Regions from separate parts of the Microcoleus sp. Pol12B4 genome, predicted to be linked through region 2. Evidence: riboswitches for the same ligand, from Rfam matches in the RefSeq annotation. Region 2 holds a riboswitch; the other holds the start of a gene.

Region 1 (11,295 bases), on a different contig from region 2:
CATTTTTAGCAATTAGCATCACCTTAATTAGCGTTTTGCGTACAACAAAATTAGACTTAGACGGTTTTTTGTTCGGGAATATCTTGTCAGTTGCACCTGCTGACGTGCAGCAGACTTTTGTCATAACTTTGATAATTTTGGTGGCGGTTAAACTCCTTTACAAAGAACTGCTATTCTATACTTTTGACCCGTTGGGGGCGCAAGCGTCAGGTTTGCCTGTAAACTGGATTTATTTCGGGATGATTTCGGCGATTACGCTGACGATTGTTGCGAGTTTGCAAACTGTGGGCGCGCTGTTAGTAATTTCGCTGTTAATCGGGCCGGGAATTACGGCGTATTTGTTGGTAAAAGAGCTGCATTTAATGATGGGATTGGGAGCAATTCTTGGGATAGCAGCTAGCGTGAGCGGTATGTATCTCAGCTATTATTTGAATATGCCGTCGGGTGCGGCAATTGTATTAGTTGTTTTTGGGTTATTTTTAGTAGCTTTGCTGTTCAGTCCCAGTCAAGGGGTTTTGACACGAAAGAGAGGATAACACTATTGGATGCACACACTCTATTTGTTGTGGGTTTTTTACGCTTGCTTAGGCAAAAAGTTCCCCGTAGGGACAGAGAATTGCCCAAGCAGTGTCAACTTAAGGTACAACCCATAGTCCTGCAGTGGTTGAAACCCCTGGCGGGATTTCGGATTAAGCTGACACTCCTTGGGCGTCCCGCCCGCCCCACAAATTATGCGTTTTTGACGCTTACTTAGCTTGACAATAAGCTTCGTAAACGCCGTCAAGCAGTAAGTTGATAGCAAAAGTTGCTTTCTCAGTGGCTAACAGCGCTTCCTGTTTGGCTTCTTCAGTTTGGCAAAGCTCTAATAGCGCTTCGCGGGTGGCTTCCGAGTGGAACTCGTCTGCTTTTTCGTGAACTTTAAAGAAAGACAAAGCCGCTTCGGAATCGATGCCGTAAAATTCCTTCAATCCAGCGATTTTGGTTGTAGAAACTTCGGGAATTTGCGCTTCGTAAGCGTAAAGAGCTGCTAAACCTTTGACAGGCGATTCGCTGCGCGCTAAGTCTTTGAGAATGCGAACGGATTCGCTGGTTTTTTCTAAGTGTTCGTGATCGATAACTGCATTTCTGTCTAAACCCAAACCTTCGGCAAAGCGCAGCCACAGTTCAGGGTGATTAGCAGCGCCTCTCTCTTCTTCTATCAGGTTTTCGAGAAGCATTTGACGAATTTTGATGTCGTCGCAGGCGGCGTGCGTAGCGCTGACATAGGTGGGGAAGTTGTGGACTTGCAGGTAGTATTCTTTGGCGTACTCTTGCAGCATTGCTAGGTCGAGTTTACCTTCGTTCCACATTTGGTAGAACGGGTGTTTCAGCAGGTGGTTTTGGTCGAGAATCGTGTTGATTTGTTCGAGAAATTGCTGTTGGGTCATAATTGTCGATCGCCTTTGAGGATAGTGCAGCCACTAAAATGGTATTGTAATCTAGCATTTTGTCAAGACCAAGTTTTCAATTTTTATCTTTTGGTCAAACTGGTGCGCCCCTTATGCCAACTTACCGCCCCCCGAACCCTTTGCCACGCATAGATTTATGACCAAACCAGCAATTCGCCTCCACAGCCGCCAGCGGCGAGAAACTGGCCTTCGGGATGCCATGCGAGACAGGAAAAACCGCCCTCTGCACCTTCTAGAATTTGCAGCAATTGTTCTGCTTCCTCCCACAAACAAACTTGACCGTCTGCGGCGGCGGAAGCTAATAAAAATGTGCTAGGTTGAAAGGCGATCGCATTTACAACTTTTTCATGCACTTCTAGCCCCCAAGAATTCCAACCGACACTTTCATCAGCCTGTTTTTCCCACACTGAAATGCCTTCCGAACTCGTAGCAGCTAACAAAGGCGCCCCCAAAGCATTATTTTTATCCGACCAAGCTAACTCCCGAACTTTTCCCGGAAAACCCTGCATTACCCACGGTTCAAAATTGCCCCATTCATTAACAATGAGACTATTGTCCATATTGCCACAAGCTAAATATTCCCCATGTGGCGACCAAGCAATTGCACCGGTTGCAGAGGGTACTGATAAAATTTCCGGGTCTTCGTCCCAGTCTTCGCCATGCCAAACTTTGACACCTTGATAGCCGCTAACTGCCAGATATTGAACCATCGGATGCCATGCTAAATCGAGGATAGATGATGACTCGAAATTCAGCGTTACTTCAACAACATTATCCTCAACATTCCAGACTTGAACGTAGCGGCCCATACTGAAAGCTAACTGGTTGCAGTTGGGACTCCAAGCTAACTTATCAACCCAGACGCGGTGGTTATCCAAATCAGCAATTAATTCCCCAGAATTAACCCGCCAAATTCGCATTTTTCCGTCTTGTCCGCCAGCAGCTAGGAATTGACTGTCGCGGGAAAAAGACAAACAATCGGCTGACTTACCCGTGGCACTTTGTAGTGTTTGCAAGGACAATTCATTAACTTCCCCTACTGCCGCCAGCATCACTTCCCCCGCAGCAGAACAGACTGCTAAACTTGTACCATCCGGCGACCAAGTAACAGCAGTTACGTAGTCAGACAGCATTGCTTCGGCGTGAAATTCCAGGGTTTGTTCGCTACTTTTTAAACTAGACACCGACGGAAATCCTCTCGCAATTGATTTTCGTTTAAGTGGCGGCCGATGAATACGAGTTCATTTTTCGGAGTTTCGGTGGCTTTCCAAGGTCTATCCGGGTGGCCATCGAACACCATGTGTACTCCTTGAAAAACAAATCGCTTATTGTCTCCGGCTACATTCAAAATGCCTTTTGTCCGAAAGATATTCGGGCCTTGAGTTCGCAACAATTCCTCCATCCAATCGCTAAATTTGTTGCGGTCAAGGGCGCCGGATTCTACTATGGCTACGGAGGTAACTGTTTCATCGTGTTCGTGAGTATGTTCGCCCAAAAAGTCAGGTTCGATTTCTAATGCGCGGTTCAAATCAAATGCTTTAACGCCCAACAAAGCCTCCATTGCTAATTCAGCGTTGCGGGTACGGTAAATTTTGGTCATTGCATTCATGGCGCGAATTCGCTTTTCTAATTCTGCCAATTCTTCGTCAGTCACTAAATCAGTTTTGTTGAGCAAAACTACATCAGCGAAGGCAATTTGTTCTTGAGCTTCGTCGGCGTCCCAGTGCTGCCAGATGTGCTTGGCATCGACGACGGTGACAACTGCGTCTAGCAGCAATTGATTCCGCATATCTTCGTCTACAAAAAAGGTTTGAATTACTGGTGCGGGGTCGGCTAAACCTGTGGTTTCGATGACTATGTGATCGAATTTGTCTCGCCGCTTCATCAAGTTGCCGATAATCCTAATTAAATCGCCTCTGACTGTACAGCAAATGCAGCCGTTGTTCATCTCAAAAATTTCTTCATCGGCATCAATTATCAGTTGGTTGTCGATGCCTACTTCGCCGAATTCGTTGACGATGACTGCAACTTTTTTGCCGTGTTCCTGTGTTAAAATTCGGTTGAGCAGCGTGGTTTTGCCTGCACCTAAATAGCCTGTGAGAACGGTAACAGGAACTGATTCGATCGCCCTAGCAGTCACCATACTTGACCTCGATTATTGTACAATGATAACCATTATCGCTATTGTACACCAGACCTGCTGGTAGCGCCCACAATATCAAATAATATTAATAAATGGTTGGTGAGAGCTTGTCGGGGCGAGTTTTACCAATAATATTTGCTGCAATTCAAAATATCGATAAACCCGCCCCTCTCAGAGGACAATTAGTTGTTAATCATAGCTGCAATTCGATCGCGCTCTAACTCTCGACCGATCAGCACTAATTTGGTTTGGCGGAGTTCGGAAGGTTGCCAAGGGCGATCGTAAAAATATTCTATCCGCGAACCCACACCTTGCAACACCATCCTCATCGGTTTCTTGGGAACCGCCACAAATCCTTTAATCCGATAGATTTCCTCCTGCTGCATCAAGGATTGCAGTTTTTTCACCAATGCTTCAGGTTCAAATTCGCGATCGGCAATAAAGTAAGTCGAGTTAATATCATCATCATGTTCGTGTTCCTCCTCAGTGTCGTGGTGACTCGGACGAGACTCCAAATCATCCTCAACCGCCGCATTAAATCCCATTAGCACATCGGGGTTAATTTCGCCACCTTTGCAAGGCACAATTTTCACACTCGGACGTAACTCTTGCTGCAACCAGCTTTGGACTTTCTGGTGAGTTTCCGCATCTACGCGATCGACCTTCGTTAAAAGTACCATATCGGCACAGGCTAACTGGTCTTCAAACAATTCCTCGATCGGAGTTTCGTGATCTAAACTAGAATCAGCCTGTCGCTGTGCCATCAAAGCATCGATATCACCGACAAAAGTACCGCTAGCAATAGCTTCGCAATCGACAACAGCAACCACACCGTCTACAGTAGCACCCGTACGAATTTCCGGCCAGCGAAAAGCTTGAATTAAAGGTTTAGGAAGTGCGAGGCCCGAAGTCTCAATTAAGATACAATCAATTTGTTCTCGGCGCTTCAACAATTCCTGCATAGTCGGCAAGAATTCCTCTTGAACAGTGCAGCAAAGACAACCATTTGTTAGTTCAACAATATTGCTGCTAACATTTTCTTCTTCGTCGCAAACTTGGCAATCGCGCAGCAATTCTCCGTCAATACCGATTTCGCCAAATTCGTTCACCAGAACAGCAATGCGGCGACCTTGATTATTTTGCAATAAGTGGCGAATTAAAGTAGTTTTGCCGCTACCAAGAAAACCAGTGATGACAGTAACAGGAATTTTGTGCATTGATAATTTTGTGCTTATTTGATGGTGGGATATCTCGTTCCCAGGCAGAGCCTGGGAATGCTGATCTAGAGGCTCTGCCTCGCTGGAATAAAGGAGCGCTTTTAATACGAAGCAGATCCTCTGAGTATGCCTTACCAGGCCGAGATCGTAGGTAACAACTTAAGACTGAAACCTACAATAAAAGTCGCTTTTAGGCAAAGTCTAGATCCCCCTAAATCCCCCTTAAGAAGGGGGACTTTGAGAATATTTCTTGTCCCCCCTTATTAAGGGGTTAGGGGGGATCTAGATTTCGATAAAAACAAGAGAGACGATGGTTTGACGTTAAGTTGTCAGCAATGGGCAGAGCATGGTAACGAGAAAGGCTCTAATTTGCCAGCGGTGGAATTTTTGCTAAAACACCTTTTTTCAGAGCTTGAGGACGCTCAGACCAAGGCAACAAACCGTCCGGTTTAGCATAGTATTGACCCGCGCACTCGAGTACCGCCTCGACGCTTTCCGACTCATTTGCTGGTAAATCACCAAACAGATAAGTGTACTTTCCAACAGCAGCAAAAGACACCGCACAAGAGTGACTGCAAGCACTCATGCACTCAACCTCTTGAATTTCAAACTTATCAGAAAACTCCCAATCTTTAGCGAGTTGCGACAAATTTTCCATGAATTGTTGACCGCCGCTTTTACCTTCGCGCTTGCCGTTTTTCCAAACACTAGCGCAAGCAGTGCAAACAAATAGACTGTGCTTTGTGCGTACAGCCGTGTTAATTCCATCCATCATCCGTACCTCGCAGATGCGTTCAAAAGTGAGTTAGATATCGGCGGGCATTCTGACTTGAGAAACCACAAGGGTTTCATTACAGTTGCGGGACAGCGCCGGACTTGCACCGAACTTTCCCCGTTTCCTCTAACGGCTGCTCTCCGCTAGAACCGATCGCAAAATCACATCATACCGCACTTGCCGCATTTTTGGAAAAAAGTTATGTTGGTAATGTCGATCCATGCAAAAAAAATAACTCTTTGTGGAACAGACATCTTGCCTGTTGCTGACAGGATAAAAGCCCATCAAAAAAAAATCGCTGTTTGTTGTGGAACAGGCATCTTACCTGTTAATGACGGACTAGAAGCCCCTCCCACAAGAACATTACTACAAACTATATGAACGCCTTCCCCGATTTTTACCCTCACGGCTATCAGATTGAAAAAGAACTCGGACACAACAGTCTCGGCGGCAGAGTTACATACTTAGCAAAAAATACGAATACTCAAAAATTAGTTGTAATTAAGCAATTTCAATTTGCCCAATTAGGCGCTAGCTGGGCAGAATACGAAGCTTACGAACAAGAAGTTAAAGTTTTGCAAAAACTGGATTTTCCGGGCATTCCCCGCTATCTGGATTCTTTTCAAACTGACAGCGGTTTCTGCATGATGCAGGAATACAAAAATGCCGAATCTGCTGTCGCGCAGACTTTTTCCCTGCCGGATATCAAAGAAATCGCGATCGCAGCCTTAGACATTTTAGTTGACCTGCAATCTCAGAAACCGCCGATAATTCACCGCGACATTAAGCCAGAAAACTTGTTGATAGATGACGAACTTAATGTTTATTTAGTTGACTTTGGTTTTGCTAGGCTAGGAGGTGGAAATATCGGGGCTAGCAGCGTCGTCAAAGGCACGATGGGATTCATGCCACCGGAACAAATGTTCAACCGAAAATTAACCAAAGCATCCGACCTTTACGGCTTGGGAGCGACGCTAATTTGCTTATTAAGTGGTACACAATCGGGGGAAATAGGCAACTTGATTGATGATAATTATAGCATTCATTTCCGGCATTTAGTCCCGCCGTTACAGCGTGGTTGGATGAACTGGCTGGAAACAATGGTAGCGCCGAGATTGCAAGACAGATATCCATCGGCTGCGGATGCTTTAACTGCGCTAGAATCTTTGGATGTCAGCAGCTTGCCGAAAGTTAGAATTGAGCGCGATCGCATTCAATTCACCGCCGCAGAATATGGAGACAAAGTAACACAACTCGTTACCGTTAGCAACCCTATTCCCGATACAATTTTAGCAGGTCGATGGGAAGTAGCACCGCATCCGAACGATCCGCCACATACTCCTTACGACCACCCTTGCATCTCCTTTGAACCGCCAAAATTTGAGGGCAATGAGGTCAGGTGCAAAATAACGGTAGATACGAGCAAATTGCTAGCAAGTAAAATTTATCATCGCCAGATGATACTCCACGTTAATTCCGATCCAGATACCCATAAAATTGAGATTCAAGTTAAAACAGCTCCTCTTCTAGAACCCAAGCAAATGCCATATTTGTTTAAAGATAGAGGGAGTTTTATGTTGGTGTTTGTCTGCGTAGGTTGGCTGCTAAGCAACCCGATGGATCGAGGGATGTTTTTTACATTAATAGCTGTGCTACTTCCGGGTTTTGCGGCAGCAGAAAAGACGCTCTACACAGAAAAAGAAAAGACTCTATATACAAAAGTAAATAAAACTGTAAATTGGTTTCAATCTATCTTAGGAGCCACTTTAGGAATTACAGTAATATTTCTTGCAACGACTACTTTTTCCTCACTTGTTGGTAGTGTTTTTGGTAATAGTACGGGTAAAGAAATCGCTTTAATTTTTTGTTTGGTGATTTCAGCTATAGTTGGTGCTTCAGGTGGTTTTGAGAAGAGTAGGAGTTTGACAATCCTGGCTTTTGTAGCTTGTGGACTTTGGATTGTCTTTAATTTACCGTCGAGCATAGCAGTGATATTTGTCCTTTTAGTTACTAATTTGGGTTGTTTTAAGGTAGTTTATACCTTAGCTAAAGCCAGGAGTGACGAACAGATTAAAAGAGGTTTTTTCAAGAAAGATGCTGTAGCAATCGCATTTCTCACCGCTGGATTTTACATCACTTTAGGAGCCGTATTTCAACGGTACTTAAGGTTGGCAAATGAAATGGGATCGATCGAACCCTTAAAAGTTTTAGTTTTAGCAGCAAGTGCGACTGCTCCTCTCCTCGTCACCGCTATTCCATTACTTTACTTAATTGTTATTAAAAGAAACAGAATGATTGCTGCCTACCGCCAATCCAAGCCATTTTTGATTAAACCATAATCAACCGTTCCTACGAATAACTTTAGTTCAGATTATTCAAGAATTTTAAAGACTGAAGTCATTACTACAGACATTACAAATTTATGGACGCTTTTCCTGACTTTTCTAACTACGGCTATCAAGTAACTTGCGAACTCGGACACAATCGCGCCGGCGGGAGAGTTACCTATCTCGCTACCGAAATTAATACCCAACGTTCCGTCGCTGTCAAACAATTTCAATTTGCCCAAACAGGCGCTAATTGGGCTCAATATCAAGCGTGCGAACAAGAAATTAAGATTTTGCGAGAACTGGATCATCCCAACATTCCGCGCTATTTAGATTCCTTCCAAACTGCCTCGGGTTTCTGCATGGTTCAGGAATACAAAAATGCCAACTCTCTCGCTATTTTGCGTCAGCTAACACCGCAGCGAACCAAGCAAATTGCTATCTCTGTTTTAGAAATTCTCAAATACTTGCAAAACCGCGTTCCTCCAGTGATTCACAGAGATTTAAAACCGGAAAATATCTTGGTGGACGATCGCCTGAATGTCAGCCTTGTCGATTTCGGATTTGCTAGAATCGGCGGGGGAGAAGTGGCCGCCAGCAGCGTTGTTAAAGGCACTTTGGGCTTTATGCCACCAGAACAAATTTTCAATCGGCAGCTAACTGTTGCATCTGATTTATACAGTCTCGGCGCGACGCTAATTTGCTTGCTAATCGGCATCAATTCTACTGAAATTGGCAGTTTGATGGACGATACCGGGCGGATTAATTTTAAACATCACTTGCCGCAGCTAACTCCAGAATTCCTTGACTGGCTGCAAAAAATGGTGGAACCTAATTTCAAACACCGCTATCCTTCCGCAGATGCCGCCTTAAATGCTTTGATTCCCCTCGAAGTAGTTCAGCAGCGTAACAACTTAAAACTGGTATTCATATCAGTCGGAGTATTAACAGCAATTTCTGCTATTTTTATTCTGCTTTTTTGGAAATCTCCCGCACCTCAAACAGCAGTAGATATCAAGCGAGTAATCAACTCAGAAAATTTTAACCCTAAGACTCAAGTAATGTTAACTGACGAATTAGAATCAACGAAACTTAGGGATGTTTGGTCTTTGAAGCAAAACAAAAAAGTCTATTTTACTGTAAGCGCTGCTAACTTGCCAGAAGGAGAATATAGAAGTTATTGTAAGGTTGTCAACCCTCAAAAACTATCCGCAGCCCAAAGTGAATCTTATTTAAAAACGACGGGCGATCGATTAAATACTTGGTGTTGGTACAATTTTCAAAAGGATGACAAGCCGGGAAATTGGAAGTTTGAATTTTTTTTAGAGGGTGAAAGAGTGGCGCAAAATAGTTTCAAGGTCTTACCTTAAGATAGTTGTTCCGGGCTGGCAGTGAATTTCTTTGCCGTCAAAAGTTGGCGGATTCCAAGTTTCTGCATAACTTGCATTAATTCGATCGCTCTCGCAAATTGCAGCAATAGTTGTTATAATATTGCTGCCCTTTTCTTTAAAAGCAAACACTGCGCCAGTGTAAGATTTCTCGATACTCATATCATTAGGTTGGGCAATCGCGATCGCGCTTTCAAATTGTGCTGGTCTGCTGTGATTGTGCCTAGTTTGAACCGGGCCCATTGATGAGACGAGCGTGTAATAATAGTTATTGGTCTCTTCTTTAATTCCAATACCCAATTTTGCAATGGAATCGCTAAATTGACCGTATTCTGCATAGTAAGCTTGCTGCGCTATATTGATGCTTGAAATATATTGTATGGCTTCAAAAAAATTCTTACCCCTTGAGGGGGACGGGGGCGGGACGATCGTATTGAATTGAAAATCGTAAAATGACGCCATGACGCCAGCCACAACCGCGGTGTAAATTGCAATCCTCGGCAGCAAACTGGATACTGACAAGCTCGATTTTTGACTGGCTTTAGCTACATTGACTGACATTTTTTTAACTGTCATAAACTAAAATTTGCCAAGCTTGTAGGGTGCGCCACAAGCACCCTATAAACTATAAATTATGCAGTTTCGTGCTGTTTGTGCCATGCGGGATGCCACAGCAATTCAGCAGTCGATCGCTTCTCGACCATTTCAGGAGTAATCATACAGTTAGCCACATCCTTGCGAGAAGGCAACTCGTACATCACATCCAGCATTAACTCTTCTAAAATGCTGCGGAGAGCTCTCGCGCCAGTTTTGCGACGATAGGCCTCCTGGGCGATCGCCCGTAGCGCTTCCGGCTGGAATTCCAATTCCACGCTGTCCATCTTCAACAGCTTTTGATACTGCTTCACCAGCGCATTCCGGGGCTCAGTCAATATCTGCATCAAAGCTGCCTCATCCAGCGGCGAAATCACCGTTACCACCGGTATCCGCCCCACAAACTCAGGAATCAAACCAAACTTGACTAAATCGTCCGGCTGTACCTGCTGCAAAATATCAGCCGCCCGCTTGTCTTTCGCCGGCAAAGTCGAGTTGCTGTCGCTTTCCGTTGGCTGAATAAAGCCCAAAGATTTTTTGCCCAAACGCTGTTCAACTATTTTTTCCAAACCGACAAAAGCACCGCCACAAATAAATAGAATTTTGCTAGTGTCAACTTGAATAAAATCTTGATAAGGATGTTTGCGGCCGCCTTGCGGGGGAACATTAACCACTGTTCCTTCCAACATTTTTAGCAGTGCTTGCTGCACACCTTCTCCCGATACATCCCTGGTGATCGAAGTGTTTTCGCTTTTGCGAGCAATCTTGTCAATTTCATCAATATAAATAATGCCCCGCTGCGCCGATTCGACATCAAAATCGGACATTTGCAACAGCCGCAGCAAGATATTTTCTACATCGTCGCCGACATATCCAGCTTCTGTCAGTGTCGTCGCATCCGCTACCGCAAAGGGCACTTCCAGCATTTGCGCCAAACTTTGCGCTAACAAAGTTTTGCCACAACCTGTGGGCCCGACTAGCAGGATGTTGGATTTTTGCAGTTCTACATCGCTGTCAGGGGAAGACTTCTCGCTATCTTTAGCTTGGTCAACGCTCAAGCGCTTGTAGTGGTTATAAACTGCTACAGAAAGGACTTTTTTTGCTGAATGCTGGCCGATGACGTGGTTGTCTAAATGCTGCTTAATCTCTGTTGGTTTCGGAATTTGAGCTAAAACGATTTTCGATTTGTTGGATCGACCCGGGCGCCGCGTTCCTTGTCCCTGAGACTCTCGCACCTCTGATTGGGGAATCTGTTGACCAATTGTTTTACTGGAGTCAAAGAACTCCTCCTCTAAAATTTCATTGCACAGTTCCACGCATTCATCGCAAATGTAGACGCCGGGCCCAGCTATTAACTTGCGGACGTACTCTTGCGACTTGCCGCAAAAGGAGCATCTGAGATG
Region 2 (11,295 bases):
AAAAATTCGGTGATTTTGTCGCGAACAAACTGATTGCAACAATTCGTAAAAATATGATTTTTATGAACTCTAATAATATGACTTTTATGAGATCTATTAATGAATTATATGAATTGACTTTCAGTGCTGGTTTGATTATGTTAACAGTATTATCTTTCTATTTTCTGACTCTGCGCCCTCTGCAGTTGCATCATTCATTTATTCAAAAACAACCGTCAACGATATTACTCATCCAGGAGAATACAAAATGACTCAACAAAAACCCAACCAAAATAATCCCAACCCAACGGCTTTTATTTTCTTAGGGATAGTAGCACTGGCCGCCCTCAAATTAATTCATGGACTTTTCGGCAATCGCAACAGTTACAAACTTAAAGCAGTGTGGAGTTGGCTGTGGGGATTGCCCATTGAAGCTGACAACAAAATTGCAGTGCAAGTTGCCCAAGAATCGCTGCAATCCATGCAAAAGTCCGTGCTTAAGTTAACTGAATCTGTTGCCCAAATTTCTGCAAGTTATCAACAAACTAAACAGAAATATGATAGCAAAAAACAAGAATTTATCCAACTAGAACAGCAGGCAAATCTAGCTAACTATCACGGCAATGAAGCAGCCGCACGTTTAGCGATGGCAAAAGCGATCTCGATTGAAAAATGGCTGCCAACATTAGCAGGGCAAGTTGCTCAATCAGAACAAATTTTGACTGCCAATAAGGATAAATTGAATCGCGAACGCCAGCGCTTAGAAACCTACAAAATGGAACTGCAAAACCTCAAAGATTTGTCAGAAGTAAATGAGGCATTAGCGGAGATCGCTAAAGTGAACGGCAGCATCAGTACAGATTCAGCGCAATCGCAATTTGAAGAGGCACAGTCATCTATCCACAAGCGCTACTTGCAAACCAATGCCTTAGTCGAATTATCGGAAAATCCGGCTGAAAAACTGACGGCAGACCTGGACCAAATGATGCTGGACGATGAGATTTCTCGCCGACTGCTAGAACTGAATTTGTACAATCAATCGCAGGTTTTACCCATTGACGAGAAGAGGCACTGACCCAATAATTATAGATGTTTTTTATCGTCCCAGGCTCTCCCTGGGAATACCCTGACCCTCTGCCTCTCAAGAGTAAAAAATATCGCAATAAGGAGAACAAATTATGTATCAAGATACTAACAAAATAAAAAGTCCGCCGCCCATTGTTTTTATTATTTTCTTCGGCTTAATTGCGTTTGGCGGATACAAGTTTATTCCAGGTTTATTCAAGGACAAAATTTCAGATAGATCGGGGGCGATCGCAACTCGAATGAGTTTAGGAAATCAGATATTGCTGACATCGCAAACAACAGCCGAAAAGCAAGCAGGCGTTACAGCTTTTGCCAAAGGAGATTACAAAGAAGCTGTTCAAAAATTTCAGGCTTCGCTGCAACAAAATCGCAACGATCCGGAAACGGTAATCTATTTGAATAACGCGAGAGTAAGCGATCGCACTTCTCTTAAAATTGCCGTCAGCGTGCCGAGCGGCAGCAACCCCAACATCGCCCAAGAAATCCTCCGAGGTGTCGCCCAAGCTCAAGATGAAATCAACACTAGGGGAGGAATTAACGGTGTCGGTTTGCAAGTTGAAATTGTCAATGACAATAACCGCCCAGAAGTTGCAAAAGAAGTGGCAGCACTATTAGCAAATGACCCCAAAATTCTAGCGGTAATCGGACATAATGACAGCAATGCCTCTTTAGCAGCCGCTCCAATTTATCAGGAAAAGAAACTGGTGATGATCACACCTACCAGCAGTACGAATAATTTGTCAGGTTTTGGCAGCTATATTTTTCGGACAGTCCCCAATAGTCGATCGATGACTGCTCCTTTAGCAGAGTATATCGTCAAACAAATCGGCAAAAGCAATATTGCCTTCTGCTACGACTCTCAAGCTGCTGGCAAAGCTTCGTTTAAGGATGAATTTATTGCTTCTCTTTCAGCATCAGGTGGGAGATTAGTTCCTATTGTCTGCGACTTGTCAGCGCCGACATTTAATCCTAACACTGCGATCGCGGATGCTGTTAGCCAAGGTGCACAAGGATTGATGGTAGCATCCCACGTAGATCGCATCGATCGCGCGATCGATCTAGCCCGTGCAAATCAAGGCAAATTGGCGCTTTACAGCAGTTCAACTCTTTACACCTTTCAAACGCTAAAAGACGGGCAAAAGGACGTTGACGGGCTTGTTTTGCCCGTTCCCTGGCATCCTGAAACTAATCCCAACAATCCATTTCCTAAAAATGCCAGTCAGCGCTGGGGAGGAGTAGTAAATTGGCGAACCGCAACGAGTTTTGACGCGACTCAAGCTGTCATCGCTGGCTTGGGGCAAAGCAATACGCGGGAAGGGTTGCAACAAGCACTCAGAAATCCGAATTTCTCGGCAGCAGGATCGAGCGAGGATGTGAAGTTTTTGCCCACGGGCGATCGGGCTGGTAAGCCGATTTTAGTGCAAGTTAAACAAGGAGGAAGCACTGGCTATAACTTTGTCCCGCTGCGGTAGCTTTGTTAAGTGCGATCGCCCTCACATCTTGCACATTCTCAATCAGCCTTTCAGGGGCGGGCCGGATGCCCATCCCACAATAAAATTCCCTCTTTGTGGAACAGGCATTTTGCCTGTTTCTTAGCATGATTAAAATCGAATTTTATGTTTAATTAACATGATTATTAATAGACAAGTAAATTGGGTAATTAAAGGACAGCGTTGTATATAATCGCGGCAGTTGAAACCAAAAGCTACACGGCTGAAGAAGATCTAGAAGCTGAAGTCAATTCTCAGGATCGGCATGAATTTATAAATGGGAAGATGGTTCTGATGGCTGGCGACACACCGAATCACAACATAGAATTGAAAAGAAAGTCTTGGGTCGGCAGGATGCCTAACTCCTACTCCCCACAAGAATTGTTGCAGATGTCCGATCGCTTTTTTGTCAAATCTTCCAAATAGTGGTAATATTCCCGTATATCGATCGGCTCTGATGAAAAACACACATCAGACGTAAGGGGGAAAGTTCGGTGCGAATCCGGCGCTGTCCCGCAACTGTAATGAGATCATTGCATCTCTGAGTCAGGATGCCCGCCGATTTGTTTACCTGTTGTTTTTCATCTGCGAGGTATGGATGATGGTGAGTTTATTATTTTTTAAATTATTGGATTGGGTTTTTTTAACCGCAGACATCAGCAGATAAACACAGATGAACGCTGCTGTAATTCGCTCTTTGTTCTGAAGCGTATCTTATTTTAATGGAAAAAAATGCGAATCGAAGATAGTGTTTGGCAGGGTAGTTTTGGCTACTGGCAAAACTTGTTTATTCACCAGAATATTTTGCCGATCGGACATACTGCTTGGAATGGCTTTTTGCATCGAGGACGGGGGTTGGTTGCTTGCAAAATCAATACTCCCATTAACGGCTATGTGAATTGGAGCGTAGATACTATAAAGTACGATCTGCAATTTATTTCTGACTTGGACGCAACCGTTTATTTGCAACAACTAGAAATAGAGGAAAACACTGTTTCAAATTTGCTCCAAATCATTGCTGGCTACGAACCCAAGGAAGCAATTATATTTTTGTCGATCGCCAACGGTCAGATTGATATCAATTTATTGCAAAACTTGGCAATTTCTCCTGTTGAGTGCTATGAACAAGTATGCAAGCGCTGGGAAGAATTTCAACTCTGCCCGAAATCCTAAAACTTACTAAATTTTCCGAATGTCGCAGCCAAAATCCATCAAAATTTCCAAAGTAACTCGCTACCAAAATGCAGCGCTTAATTACTATTTGGGCCTTACAGATTCGCCCTACCTTCACTATGGCTATTGGGAAACCCTACCTGTTCCCGCTGACGAACTAACGATCGCACGATTGCGCCTGGCTCAGCAAGCTTATACTGTAAAACTGTTGGATGCGATTCCCAAAGGCACTCATACGATACTCGATGTGGGCTGCGGGATTGGCGGAAATGCGGCTTATTTGCTCGATCGAGGTTTTGCAGTCGAAGGGCTCGCACCCGATCCGTTTCAACAGCAGCGCTTTGTTAAGTGTACTGGCGATCGGGCAATCTTCCACCTCACGAGGTTTGAAGACTTCAAAGCAACTCATTTCTACGATCTTATTCTCTTTAGCGAAAGTAGCCAGTATATGTCGGCTGTTGATATTGCTAACGGTGCCGCCAAAATCCTCAATCAGGGTGGTTACGTGCTGCTGGCCGATATGCTGCGATCTGATGCTAATTATACAGAGGGAATGTTCTCTAATTGTCATGTTGTTGCGGAACTTCATGCAGCATTAAAGCAGGCTGGATTCACTTTAGTAAAAAGTGAGGATATTTCCGCTCATATTTTGCCTACTATCGATTTGTATGTCGATACTTTCCGCAGGTATGGACTGAATACGATGATCTATGTTGCAGATTTAATTGCGATAACAGTTCCGCCCGTCCACAAATTCCTGCGCTGGATATTTCGCCGCTGGTTCAAGAAGTTGGTGGTTGAAGGATTGGAAGCGGGCCAACTTTTTGAGCAACATCTCTGTTATGAAATGCAACTTTGGCAGTTGTCAAAATCAGATCGAGGCTGACACAAATATAGCAATCCTAAGTCCTTTTTGAATTTCTTACTCCCTCCCCTCGGGTTCGGGGAGGGTTGGGGTGGGGTAAAAAGTTTACGAATGCTGCAAGGATTGCTATACAATGAAAATCGGTAATCGGTAATTGGAGGCATCGCCTCCGGGTATTTATTCCCAGGCAGAGCCTGGAAACAAGGCTATAAAAAATAAAAAATAACGAATATGTCTGAATGGATTCTCGAATTCGCTGGCACTTCCTACTCCTATCCCTGCGGTTCGCGAGTGGCAATTCAGGGTTTAAATCTAAAAGTCCCCGCTGGGAAACGGTGCGGGCTGATCGGTCAAAACGGCTGCGGCAAAACTACCTTTTTCCTGTTAGCAAATGGCTTGTATCAACCGCAACAGGGAATTATTAGCTGGCAAGGTGAACCCTTTCGCTACGATCGCAAATCTTTGATGCAACTGCGCCAACAAATCGGACTCGTCTTTCAAAATCCCGAACATCAATTAGTAGCTTCGACGGTAGAAGAAGATATTTCCTATGGATTGTACAATTTAGGCTTAAGAGAATCCGAAATTGCTCAACAGGTGCAGCAGGCGATCGAGCAATTCGATCTAAGCGAACTCGCCCGCGAACCAATTCACAATCTCAGTTTGGGCCAGAAAAAGCGGGTTTCCATCGCCGATATCATGGTTCTGGAGCCCAAACTGCTGCTGCTAGATGAACCTACCGCTTATCTCGATCCGCGTCACACCCGACAACTGATCGGTTTACTCCAACAAATTCACAGCGCCGGAACCACTATCCTTTTAGCAAGTCACGACCTCGATTTCATCTACCGCTGGGCTGATTGGGTGTTTGTAATGGATCGGGGAAAACTAATTTTAGAAGGAACACCGGAAACCGTTTTTGCTCAGCGGGATGTGTTGGAACAATTGCAGCTTGGCGTACCGCTGGCGATCGAGCTTATGGAGCAAATAAGGGCGATGTTTCCAACAGACGATCGCTCAAAAATCCCCGCTTTCGAGCAATGGCAACAACAAATTTTACAAGCACGTCGGCTGCTTTAACGAGATTTAGACAATTGATAATTGGCGTTACTGATTCACGGTATGAATCACCTTTTCGCTTGAAGTTACAAAACTCACCCTCAAGCGGGCTTATAGCAATTGCGAAATCTTGAATTCATACCTGTATCCAGCAACGCCCCCCGTGGGGGAAAGTTCAGATTACACATTACCAATTATCAAAAATTGATTTAGGAAAAAGGCGATCGCCCCACTGCCGATCGGCACAGTCAGATTGTCAATTCCCAGCTTGGAAACCGACTCCAAAGTAGCAGCAGCCAAAGCTACAACAGCAGACACAGCCCAAGTTTGCCAAACTGCGCCTTGAACCGCCAGCAAAATCAAACTGCTAACAGCAAAACTCACCAAATACATAGTTGCAGAACCTTCCCAACTCTTCTGGATTCCCCAAACTCGATAAATATGTTTGCCGTATTTCTGGCCGATGACAGCAGCCAATCCGTCGCCCCAAGCCATGACTAAAATGCCTAAAGCAGCGTACTCCTGATGCTGTAGCGGCCAAAACCAAGCTACGAGAACGCTGATACTAACAGCATAGAAAAAAGTCCCCAAACTCTTCCGGTTGATACTGTTAAGACTGGGCAAAATCGGAACTTGGTAAGAAATTAGGGCGATCGCACCTGCTAAAACCCCCGCCGAAATCCCCACCCAATCGGGTATTTCCAGCCACCAAGCCAGCAAAATCACGTTCCCAGTACCGATGTGAACCACCTTCCGCGATACCTCAGCATCCACAGAAGTAAAGCGATTTAAGCCCTCAGCTACCAGTAAAATCAAACCCAACCAGACTCCCACGAGGGAAATTTGCAACCACACAGTCGGAATTTCAGAAAATATAGACACGATATTTAGGAAAAACTTATTTACATCAGGCACTCTTTACTACTTTAAACGTAAAGCGCGATCGCTCTGTTCGGTGTTGGGAGGATTTTCAACCGTCGCTACGGTATAATTTACTCGCTCTCCTGTGGTCGGTTTTGGAAACAAGGTGAGTTAGTCTAATAAAATTAGTCGTTTGAAGTTTTGAGAGGCTCAGAGAATCTGATTACTATGCAGTATGTCTTAATTATTCATGAAGTAGAAAATTATGAAGCTTGGAAACAGGTATTCGATCGTGCTGAAAGCATCCGAAAAGAAGCTGGCGAGCGCTCCTATCAGGTCTTGAAGTATGACAACGATCCGAACAAAATTGTTCATTTCTCCGCGTGGACATCAATCGCAGATGCTAGGGCGTTTTTTGAGTCGCCTAGATTGGTTAAAATTAGAGAAGAAGCCGGAGTTAAAGCTCCTGAGTTTATTTATCTAGACCAATTAGAGTCAGGAGTATTGTGAAAGACCTATTTGTATAATGTAAGTTGTTCAAACTATGTGATTGTGTTTTGAGTATGTACGACGGTAGCTACTACCAGCTAATGGCTGAGTACAATTGCTGGATGAATCAAAATCTATATTCGGTCTGCTCGGCAATTCCTGATGAACAGCGCAAACAGGATATGGGTGCCTTTTTTAAGTCGATTCATGGTACTTTGAATCACTTACTGTATGGGGACAAAGCATGGATGAGTCGTTTCACTCTTCACCCATTTTCTGGTACCATTATCGGTCAAGAACTTTATGCTGACTTTGAGGTTTTGAGATCAGAACGGGAGACAACGGATCGGCAAATTATAGAATGGTCTAGACACCTTAATTCTGACTGGTTGAGTCAACCGTTTGAGTACACCAGCAATGTAGATGGTAAATGCCGCGTGCTACCGACTTGGGTTCTGGTGACACATATGTTCAATCATCAAACTCACCATAGAGGGCAAATTACCACACTACTCAAACAACTTGGCTACGACCCAGGCGTTACAGATATTCCGTGGCTACCCGCTATATCAATCGGATAATTTCTGGTTGTAAACCGACACGCCAGAAAACTCGGCGGTTAAAACCTCGTCTACACTTGCCCCTCGTCCCAGCATAGGGGGACTCAAGAAAATCAAGAATTTAAACTTGTTTCGGTGGGTTTTGTCTGTATAAACGTGATTTTAACCCCCGACTTTTTAACCCTTGCCTTGTGAGTTTTGTGTGTATAGACGCGGTTTCAACCGCCGCGTATTCTGTAGAAATCCTACGCCTTCACAACTCCCCTTTTACCAACTCCCGCACCGCAGCAAAAGCCCTCCTCCGCCACTCGACGGGCAGCAGCGACAATCCCAAACCAGCCCACATTTTCGCCTCAGAAACAGACTTTCCAGCCCGCACCATCAGGCGCCCTTTTTCAGTTTCGCCCACCTCAATCAGTCGCAAACCTAGCGCTAATTGAGTTTCGGCAATCCTTTTGAGCCTGACTGTTTCCAACCTCTCCGACTCAAACTCGTAGCCGACCAAATAGCGCAATTTATCGCTTAAATACGGAATTGCCCGATCGACTCCTTGCTGTCCTGCATGAACTCGATACTCCATCAACAGCTCAGGCAAATAATAGCACTTTTTGCCAGCAATCGCAAGTCTCACAAACAAATCGTTATCTTCGCAATTTTGCAAATTCGGCCGCAGAAATCCTACTTCTTCCAGGGCGCGGCGGCGAAACAAAGTTGCCCCTATTTGCAAACTTTGTTTCAGAAAAACTGTGGAAAGCAAATCTTCAATAATTCCAGCCGACAATTCGGTGCGGCCCCACCGCTGCGAATTGAGTTTCGTCTGGTTTTCGTCAATATAATTGTTAATGTCGATCACCCAGTGATCGGTACTGACAAAATCGATGCTGGGGTCTTTATCTAAAATAGCAGATGTGCGCTCTAGAAATTGCGCGCTCAGGCGATCGTCATCGTCAAACTTGATAAAATACTCACCCCTTGCTGCGGCAAAGCCCGATCGCATATTATTACTCTTGCCGATATTCTGCGGGTGGCGAATGTAGCGAATCCCGCGATCGACAAATTCCGACATCAACAGTGGAGTGCTGTCAGTGGAACCGTCGTCACAGATAATTAATTCAAAATCTGTATAAGTTTGATCTAGCACGCTGGCGATCGCACAAGCCAGTAGATGCACTCGATTGCAAGTAGGAATGCAAACACTAATTTTCGGCACTAACTTAGACAATTTTAGATTTGAGATTTAAGATTGCAAAAAAATTCTGAAACCATTGATTTTCTTCCTTCTTCCGTGATTTTCTTCCTTGTTCCTGACATCCGTTATATCCGTTACATCCGTCGAGCGAATCCGTTGCCGAACTTCCTTCTTCCTTCACTCCACAGTTGATTTTAACTCAAACGAGCCGTACATTCGAGAATTAACTTTTGATTCACCAAAGCAAAAGGCTGAATTTCCAAAGCGCGACGAAAAGCTTGAATAGCATTTATGTATTCTCCCAAGGCAGCGTAGCACAAACCTAGACCGTGCAACGCCCCAAAATGCACCGGGTTCAGTTTGAGGACGATTTGGCAGTCGTCGATCGACTTTTTATAATTTCCTTGGGTATAGTGAAGTACGGCGCGCCGGTTCCAAGCTTCAGCAAAATCCGGCGCTTCCGCAATCAGTTTCGTCAGCAACTCCAAAGCGTGGTGAACATCGCCTGCATCCAGCGAAACTTGCGATCGCCTGAGAATTTGCATCCCATAGTCACCCTTCTGGTTAAACCAAGTGCGCCAGAGTTCTGTAGTTGCCCGATCGCGCACGCTTTCGTCAGACTTTTTCAAGTCTTCGAGCAGCGCCTTAACAGATAATTCGTCCATAGGTGCGAAGATTGTTAAAAAGATTTTATCAATCAATTTTATCGCGCAAACGGCAACTTTAATTTATTCCACATCCCATGAAGATTTTGATGCTTTCCTCGACTTTTCCCTATCCGCCAAGCCGCGGAGGAACTCAGGTGAGGACGTTTAATTTATTACAATACTTGAGCCAGCGGCATGAGGTAATTCTCGGCACTGTACGATCGCCCGATGTTACCGATGCACAAATCGACACATTGCGGCAGCAAGTTACAGAATTAGCAGTTTTTCCCAACCCGCGATTACCCCCCCAACCTCCCGTTGTCAAGGGGGGGCTAAAACTCGATCCAGAAGCCGAGGGGGATTTTTTGGCGGAGCCCCTTAACCAGGGGGGGTTCTCTGAAATAATAGGAAAATTCCACAGATTCGGTCGATTTTTGTTGTCCGGGACGCCTCCGAACGTACTCTCAAGCTACTCCCAAGCAATGCAGAATTGGGCAGACGAATTGGTAACAGCAGGCCAATGCGATGCTGTCACCTGCGAGCACAGCGTTAACGAGATTTACGTGCGTCCAGAATGGCGGCAAAAACTGCTGACAGTGGCAAACATTCACAGTTCTGTTTGGGGAACTTGCAGGGAAATGTTAGCAACCGGCACCTCGGAAAAACCCCTGCGCGATCGACTAAATTTACCGCTACTTGCCCGCTACGAAAAACGCTACTGTTCCAAATTCTCCCGCATTGTTGCGACCACATCCACAGACAGAGAGCAACTCCTAGAATTACTGTTGTCTCCGGTTCAGGTGCGAGGAAAACAAGATTTTTTTGTACCTTCCGTAGATGTAATTCCTAACGGCGTAGATTTAACTCAATTTCCGTACCGGTCGATCGATCCGGGAGGACACACCTTAATTTTTGCAGGCGCAATGAACAATTTGCCCAATATTGACGCGGCGCGGTTTCTCAGTTTGCAAATACTGCCGCCTTTGCAGCAGCGGTATCCTGATGTCACCCTCACCCTAGTCGGGGCTTCGCCAGTCCCGGAAGTGCTCGCCTTGGGGAAACTCCCCGGAATTCAAGTAGTAGGTCGGGTGCAAAGGGTGGCAGAATATTTGCATCAAGCTGCTGTTTGTGTGGTGCCGATGCGGATAGGTTTTGGGATTAAAAATAAAACTTTGGAGGCGATGGCTGCGGGAACCCCCGTCGTTGCCAGCGATCGAGGTTTGGAGGGTTTAGCCGTCGATGGCGGCCCACAACCGAGAAGGGCCTTGCGGGCGAACAAAGTTCACGAGTATGTTGAGGCGATTACCAGTTTGTTTGAAAATCAGCAGCTAAGACAGGATCTCTCTGTCAGCGCGCGATCGCTCGTTGAAAGCCAATACACTTGGGATATCATAGGTCGGCAGTACGATCGGCTATTGCAATTTTAAACTCTAAATTCTAAAATCTAAATTCTAAAATGGCATGATGGAACACAAAATTAACCCCTCAAAAAATCGAGCCAAACCCCCAGAAACTCGCCAAGTTGCTCCTCCTCCGACAAGACGCCGTCGCCAAACCCGACGCCCCAAAAATCTTCAAGAGTCCCAGCGTCCAATACCTACTCCCCGAACTCGCGCCAGATATCCCTGGAAAAGACTGATAACTAATTTGACAGCCCTCAGCGTCTTGTGTGGCTGTGCAGCTTTGATGGGAGGTGGCGCTTGGCTGAGTTATCAGCTAATTGTCGATCCCAATGGCAACAAGTTGATCTCTCAGTTTGTGCCGGAATGGTCGCGCCTGCCTACAGGTAGCAGAGATTCGATCCAAACTCTCGATCAAATCAAAGCCAGCATCCGCAAATTGGGATTCGTAACCGGAGAAGCCCTGCCGCTTCCAGTCGATCGATCCAGCGATAATT

What was found. A riboswitch is a leader RNA that binds a small molecule or an ion and turns the genes downstream of it on or off. The one in region 2 is predicted to bind cobalamin.
Region 1: linked by a shared signal. The riboswitch ahead of QUA38_RS07240 (DUF1636 domain-containing protein) and the one ahead of QUA38_RS16665 (hypothetical protein) in region 2 are both predicted to bind cobalamin.

Annotation. Positions count from the first base shown of each region.
Region 1 covers NZ_JAUBQR010000034.1:702-11,996, forward strand. The annotation lists gene QUA38_RS07215 (metal ABC transporter permease) at 1-536, shown strand, start outside; gene QUA38_RS07220 (CADD family putative folate metabolism protein) at 747-1,427, opposite strand; gene QUA38_RS07225 (WD40 repeat domain-containing protein) at 1,583-2,632, opposite strand; gene QUA38_RS07230 (GTP-binding protein) at 2,620-3,591, opposite strand; gene cobW (cobalamin biosynthesis protein CobW) at 3,774-4,808, opposite strand; gene QUA38_RS07240 (DUF1636 domain-containing protein) at 5,173-5,583, opposite strand; cobalamin riboswitch at 5,606-5,752, opposite strand; gene QUA38_RS07245 (serine/threonine-protein kinase) at 5,961-7,922, shown strand; gene QUA38_RS07250 (serine/threonine-protein kinase) at 8,006-9,280, shown strand; gene QUA38_RS07255 (type IV pilin-like G/H family protein) at 9,272-9,874, opposite strand; gene clpX (ATP-dependent protease ATP-binding subunit ClpX) at 9,931-11,295, opposite strand, start outside.
Region 2 covers NZ_JAUBQR010000116.1:2,677-13,971, reverse strand. The annotation lists gene QUA38_RS16680 (hypothetical protein) at 1-251, shown strand, start outside; gene QUA38_RS16675 (PspA/IM30 family protein) at 248-1,054, shown strand; gene QUA38_RS16670 (ABC transporter substrate-binding protein) at 1,158-2,537, shown strand; cobalamin riboswitch at 2,988-3,132, shown strand; gene QUA38_RS16665 (hypothetical protein) at 3,288-3,728, shown strand; gene QUA38_RS16660 (methyltransferase domain-containing protein) at 3,748-4,614, shown strand; gene QUA38_RS16655 (ABC transporter ATP-binding protein) at 4,825-5,673, shown strand; gene QUA38_RS16650 (diacylglycerol/polyprenol kinase family protein) at 5,833-6,534, opposite strand; gene QUA38_RS16645 (antibiotic biosynthesis monooxygenase) at 6,742-7,023, shown strand; gene QUA38_RS16640 (DinB family protein) at 7,077-7,583, shown strand; gene QUA38_RS16635 (glycosyltransferase) at 7,816-8,772, opposite strand; gene QUA38_RS16630 (tetratricopeptide repeat protein) at 8,946-9,416, opposite strand; gene QUA38_RS16625 (glycosyltransferase family 4 protein) at 9,494-10,825, shown strand; gene QUA38_RS16620 (hypothetical protein) at 10,860-11,295, shown strand, end outside.